Regions from separate parts of the Synechococcus sp. BDU 130192 genome, predicted to be linked through region 2. Evidence: predicted binding sites of a transcription regulator. Region 2 holds the regulator's gene; the other holds the start of a gene.
What was found. Region 2 encodes HrcA, which represses chaperone genes, less so after heat shock. Its sites were predicted from a motif close to TTAGCACTCNNNNNNNNNGAGTGCTAA; they were not measured.

Region 1: groES (co-chaperone GroES) is a predicted target of HrcA. The motif match lies at 1,505-1,531, and genes of this name have one in related genera.

What each region holds. Positions count from the first base shown of each region.
Region 1 is NZ_CAWNNO010000005.1:6,420-9,844, forward strand. It holds gene glyS (glycine--tRNA ligase subunit beta) at 1-1,350, shown strand, start outside; gene groES (co-chaperone GroES) at 1,581-1,892, shown strand; gene groL (chaperonin GroEL) at 1,976-3,425, shown strand, end outside.
Region 2 is NZ_CAWNNO010000009.1:8,820-12,244, forward strand. It holds gene AACT35_RS03455 (DUF3110 domain-containing protein) at 1-7, shown strand, start outside; gene AACT35_RS03460 (manganese efflux pump) at 24-608, opposite strand; gene AACT35_RS03465 (manganese efflux pump MntP) at 833-1,390, opposite strand; gene hrcA (heat-inducible transcriptional repressor HrcA) at 1,495-2,541, opposite strand; gene AACT35_RS03475 (rhodanese-like domain-containing protein) at 2,656-3,012, opposite strand; gene AACT35_RS03480 (NAD(P)H-quinone oxidoreductase subunit 4) at 3,332-3,425, shown strand, end outside.

The sequences.
Region 1 (3,425 bases), on a different contig from region 2:
ATTGAAGCGGAATTTTTAGAGCTACCCACAGAGGTAATTACGACGGTGATGGTCACTCACCAGCGGTATTTTGCGGTGCGCGATCGCCAAGATAAAACGAAGCTTCTCCCGAAATTTATTACGATTTCCAATGGTGATCCCAAGAAATCAGAGATCATCGCTGCGGGGAATGGTCGGGTGATCCGGGCGCGGTTAGCAGATGGTCAGTTTTTCTACCGGGCCGATTGCGATGAACATTTAGAAACCTATTTGCCCCAGCTAGAGGCCGTCACCTTTCAGGAAGAATTAGGGACGATGCGGGACAAAGTAGACCGCATTATGGAAATTTCCCAGCAGATCGCGGAACAGCTTGGCCTGTCTGAGGCGGACAAAGAAATTATTGCCAGCACCGCCATGCTCTGTAAGGCGGATTTGGTGACCCAGATGGTCTATGAATTCCCAGAACTCCAAGGCATCATGGGTCAAAAATATGCCCTGGTCAGTGGGGAAGCGCCCGCCGTGGCCGAGGGGATTTTTGAGCATTATCTACCCCGCAATGCCGATGATATTTTGCCCCAAACCCTTGCGGGTCAAGTGGTGGGCATGGGCGATCGCCTCGATACGTTGGTGAGCATTTTCGGCCTGGGGATGATCCCTTCTGGTTCCTCGGATCCTTTTGCACTGCGACGGGCGGCCAATGCAATTATTACTGTCGCTTGGGACGCGGGTCTTGAAATTGACCTTGGAGAACTGTTAGCCCAGGGTGCGAAGGATTTTGTTACGGCTCACCCCGATAAAACGTCTCCCCTCGAAGCCCTGCAAAGCTTCTTTATTCAGCGGATTCAGACTTTGCTCCAAGATGAAAAGGGTATTGATTATGACCTGGTGAATGCGGTGCTGGGTGACGATGCAGAATACACTGAACGGGCTTTAACGGATTTACTGGATGTGGGCGATCGCGCTGAATTTTTACAGAGCATTCGTGACGATGGCCAACTCGCAAAAATCTACGCCACCGTCAACCGTTCTGCAAAGTTGGCCGCCAAGGGGAACCTCAGCACGGATAGCCTCGATCCGACAGGGGTAATTAACCCGGAGAAATTTGCGCAAAACTCCGAGCGCGATCTCTATGCGGGCTTAGTGGAACTTGTGCCCACCACCGAAGCGGCCCGCACCGAACGGGATTACCAAAAACTGATCGATGGGTTAGCGGCCCTCGCGCCCACAGTTGAGCGGTTCTTTGATGGGGAGGATAGTGTTTTGGTGATGGCAGAAGATCCTGCTGTGCGGGAAAATCGCCTCAATCTCCTTGGGCTATTGCGGAACCACGCGCGGATTCTGGCAGACTTTGGGGCGATCGTTAAACAGTAGATCCTTGTTTATTTTTAGAGTCATGGCAGGGACATAAAGCTGTCTCTGTCAGGGTTTCCCCTGAGAAGCAATACAGTTCAATTTTTGGAGCGATCTAAAGTTCGGGAACCCGTACATTATCAGGAGTTGTCTGGATTTAATTTTCTCCGCTAAATTAGCACTCAGAGATTGAGAGTGCTAAACTTCAATCTAGCTAAATTTAGTCGTTTATTGATCTGGAGAAATTATCCATGGCAGCAATTAGCATCAATGTTTCTACCCTCAAGCCCCTCGGCGATCGCGTTTTCGTAAAGGTCAGCGAATCTGAAGAAAAGACCGCTGGTGGGATCCTCCTCCCCGATAGCGCTAAAGAAAAGCCCCAAATCGGTGAAGTTGTAGCTGTTGGTGAAGGCAAGCGCAATGATGACGGTAGCCGTTCCGCCGTTGATGTCAAAGTTGGCGATAAAGTTCTCTACTCTAAGTACGCTGGTACTGATATCAAACTCAGTGGCGATGACTACGTGCTTCTTTCTGAGAAAGATATCCTTGCAACCGTTGCGTAACTATTTTTAGGTTTGACCTAAGCAATCGTTTCAGATTTTTCTATTTTTTCTCGTAAAACGCTCAACCTAGAAATTCAATCATTATGGCTAAATCTATTATTTACAACGAAGATGCTCGCCGCGCCCTCGAAAAAGGGATCGACCTCCTCGCTGAAGCTGTTGCGGTAACCCTCGGCCCCAAAGGTCGGAACGTTGTGCTCGAAAAGAAATTTGGCGCACCTCAGATCGTGAATGACGGTGTGACCATTGCCAAGGAAATTGAGCTCGAAGACCACATCGAAAACACCGGTGTTTCTTTGATTCGCCAAGCGGCTTCTAAAACCAATGATGTGGCCGGTGACGGAACCACCACAGCAACGGTTCTTGCCCATGCCATGGTCAAAGAAGGTCTCCGCAACGTCGCGGCTGGTGCGAACCCCATCGCCCTCAAGCGCGGTATTGATAAAGCGACTGAATTCCTCGTTGGCCGCATTAAAGACCAGGCACGTCCGGTAGAAGATTCGACGGCGATCGCCCAGGTCGGTGCCATCTCTGCGGGTAACGACAAGGAAGTTGGTGACATGATCGCCAAGGCCATGGACAAAGTCGGTAAAGAAGGTGTGATCTCCCTCGAAGAAGGGAAATCCATGGAAACCGAACTCGAAATCACCGAAGGGATGCGTTTCGACAAGGGTTACACTTCCCCCTACTTCGTCACCGACACCGAGCGCATGGAAGCGGTTCTTGAAGATCCCTTCATCCTCATCACTGACAAGAAAATCACCTTGGTACAAGACCTCGTTCCAATCCTCGAACAGGTTGCTCGCCAAGGTAAGCCCCTCGTGATCATCGCTGAAGATATCGAGAAAGAAGCCCTTGCGACCCTCGTAGTCAACCGTCTCCGGGGTGTCCTCAACGTTGCTGCGGTTAAAGCGCCTGGTTTTGGCGATCGCCGTAAGCAAATGCTCGAAGATATCGCTGTACTCACCGGTGGCCAACTGATCACCGAAGATGCAGGCCTCAAGCTCGACAACACCAGCGTTGATATGCTCGGTAAAGCCCGCCGCATCACCATCACCAAGGACAACACCACCATTGTGGCCGATGGTAACGAGCAGGCAGTTAAGACCCGTTGTGAGCAGATCCGCCGTCAAATCGAAGAATCTGATTCTTCCTACGACAAAGAAAAACTCCAAGAACGTCTCGCGAAACTCTCCGGTGGTGTCGCTGTGATCAAAGTCGGTGCAGCAACCGAAACTGAGATGAAAGACCGCAAGCTTCGTCTCGAAGATGCGATCAACGCGACTAAAGCAGCCGTTGAAGAAGGGATTGTTCCCGGTGGTGGCACAACTCTGGCGCACCTCGCTCCTGAACTCGAAAAGTGGGCAACCGACAACCTAATTGCCGAGCAACTCACTGGTGCTTTGATTGTGGCCCGTGCCCTGACTGCGCCCCTGAAGCGTATTGCTGAAAATGCTGGCCAAAACGGTGCGGTCATCGCTGAGCGCGTGAAGGAAAAAGACTTCAATACTGGCTTTAACGCAGCAACTAACG
Region 2 (3,425 bases):
TTTGTAGTGTATTTGGGAATAGATTAGATTGACAGCATCTTAAGGCCCAAGGCGATCAAAACCCCACCGCCAAAAAATTCTACCTTTTCACCTAAGTGCCCGGAAATGAGTTTGGCACAAAATAGGCCCCCATAGGTGGCACAAAAAGCAGCCAAGCCAATGCTGAGGGAGTAGGGCACAAGCGGTTTACCAATGAGGCCGAGGGAAACGCCCACCCCCAAAGAATCGATGCTGGTGATGCTAGAAATAAACAAAATTTTCCACAGGCTATGGATTTTGACGGATTCACCATCGTCATCGCCTGGCTTGGTTCGCATTTCTTGGTAAGCGTTGTAGCACATATGTCCACCCACCAAAACCAATAGGGCAAAGGCCACCCAATGATCGTAGGCCATAATTATAGTCTGGGCAAAACGTCCCAAAATGAAGCCGAGGGCGATCGCCACCCCTTCAGAAAGCCCCGAACTGAGCGCAAAAAATAAAGCCCGTTTTCCAGAAAAGTGGCGAATACCAAGGGCTAAGGCGGCGGAAAAAGAGTCAATACTGAGGACAAGGGCGAAAATAATAATGTCTGATTCAAAACCCATAAATGCCGTGGTGATCGCCAACTCGAAAGGAATGCATTTATTACTATAAACGAAAAATCGTGGGTCGATTTATCATAGTTTTTTCATTGTTTCCGAGTTCCACAAAATTATTTAAAAAATTCTTCCCAAAAAAGTAATTGCCTACAAATAAATCCTAATCCTCGTGAGACTGAGCGAAATAATAATCTGCTTTTTACTTGGAAAATGACGACTCTAGACTTATAAAAATCGGGTCTAAATAATCATTATATTGAGAGCATTTTAAGGCCCATAGCAATCAGAATACCACCGCCAAAAAACTCTACCTTTTCCTTTAATTGACTAGAGATTAATTGTGCGCAAAATAAGCCCACATAAGTAGCAAAAAAGGCTGATACTCCGATCCCCAGGGAATAGGGAATTAAGGGTTTGCCCATTAAACCAAGGGAAATACCAACCCCCAAAGAATCAACACTGGAAATGCTAGAGACTAGGAGGATTTTCCAAAGGCCATGAATTTTTCTGGATTCATCATCATCGCCTGGGAGTTTTTGCATTTCTCGGTAGGCGTTGTAGCACATGTGAACACCGATGAGGATCAAGAGAATAAAAGCAATTCCTTGATCATAGAAGGTGATGTATTGGGCGAAATTACCCAGGAGAAAACCGAGGGAAATAGCGCCGCCACCGGAGAAACCTGAACTGAGCGCAAAAAATAAGGCCCGCTTGCGGGAAAAATGGCGTGCTCCTAGTGCAAGGGCGACGGAAAAACAGTCAATACTCAGCACTAGGGCAAAGAGAAGAATATCTAAGTCAAAGTCCATGAAATCCCCTATGGGTACTTCCCTAAAAAGATTATGGCGATCGCCATCAACAAAAAAACAAAAAATTGAATTATTTGATTCTTATTTCCTACGAGTCTTAAACCTTAAAAAGCGGCTTTTAAATTCTCAGAAAGATAATCTGCTGTGGCTTCAACTAAGGCGATCGCATTTTCATAGAACATCCGCGTCGGGCCAAGCACCGCAACACTGCCAACGGGCGTTTTTTCCTGGTAATAATATGTGGAAATAAGGGCGCAGGTTTTCATGGGTTCTAGGGGATTTTCGGTGCCGATGTGAATGAGCGTCGGGCGATCGCCTGGTAAACCACTAAAAACCACCGGGAGTAGCTGTTCTTGTTTCGCCTCTAGCAAGTGCAATAGGGTTTGTAACTGCTCAATTTGGGAAAACTCAGGTTGCCGCAGCACTTCCGAAATGCCCCGTACCAGAATTGGCGTCGCAATCGTATTAGGCACAATCTGAGCAATCTTACCCAAAATCGTCTCCAATAACAGCTGACAATGGTGAAAGTCTTCGTCTAAAGCCTGGGGATCAAGGCTGGCAATTTCTTGGAGCGATCGCCCCTGGAGATGGTGATTTAAAAAATTCGATAGAATCTCTAGCTCATCGGGGTCACAGTCCAGGGTCAAGGACAACGATTGGGGTTGATAACTATCCGTCACCACAATCATCATCACCTTCTGATCCCCCAGGGGGAGCAACTGCAGATAGCGTAGGCGAGCATGGTTTTGATGGGGCACCGTGATTAGAGCAATATAACCACTTAACGTCGCCAGGATTTGCGTTGCTCGCTGGAGGGTCGCTTCTAGTCCCCAATACTCTGCAGCGGTCTGTTCCTGTAACGTTTGGCTCGCTCGTTTGCGGGTCTGGGAATTGGGGGTGACGAGCTCGTCCACATAAAAGCGATAGCCGGAATCAGAGGGGACTCGTCCCGCCGAGATGTGGGGTTGATACAAGAAACCTGCCTTTTCCAACTTGCCCATCACATTACGAATGGTGGCAGAACTGACCTGAAAGTCATATTCCTCCACAAGGGTTTTGGAGCCTACGGGTTCCGCTGTGGAAATGTAATGGTTGACCGTTGCTCGAAAAATATTTTGGTGACGGGGATTAAGAATTTTCTGAGCAACCATACGCCGACAGTAGTGCTTTCAATAACTAAGAAATATAAAAAAATAGTAAAAAAACTTGGCTTAACTTAAGAAAGATTTAAGGTCTAAGTTTGGGTTAGTATAGCTCATTCTTCCCTAGTAGCGCGGTAGGCTTTGATCCACAGAGAGGGTGTAAAGGTGAATCCCACCTTCAATATTGATCACTTGGGTAAAACCTTGTTGTTGCAGCCAATAACACATTTGCGCCGAACGTACACCGTGGTGACAAAGCACATAGGTTTCTGCCTGGGGGTCAAAGTCCACGGCAATGCGGGCAGCCCATTGTTCAAATTGACTCAGGGGTAAATTGGTAAAGCCTGGGAGAGCGACAATCTCTAGCTCATCGGGCTCACGCACATCAATGAGTTGCAAAGATTCGGTCGTGGCGACGCGCTGGGCAAAAACTGTGGGACTGACGGCCTGGAGTTGTGGGTTAGAACTAGGGTTGGTCATGGTCAAGCTACTGATAAAAAATTAAGAGGTGAGCATTTCTAGCATTTTCTGGCTGCGTTTGGGAATGCCAAGGCTGAATTGCTAGGGGATCTTCACCTTAGGGGGGTTCAAAGTTAAGGAGTATTGCAGTTCCCCCGGAGAGTCGGTCAAGAAAATTTGGGAATGGTACAAGTAACGTTAGAGGCGTTAGATCTTCTGTCCCACTTTTTGAAGATGGTACAGGGTAAAGCATTCTGCTTGGCGATCGCCTTTATTCTGCGTTAACGATTTATAAATATTGCATTTTTTAAGAAACAGCCATTAATTTTTTTGAGTTTGTATGAACTTTGCAAATTTTCCGTGGTTATCCACGATTATTTTATTTCCCATTATTGCGGCATTATTTTTGCCCCTCATCCCCGACAAAGATGGGA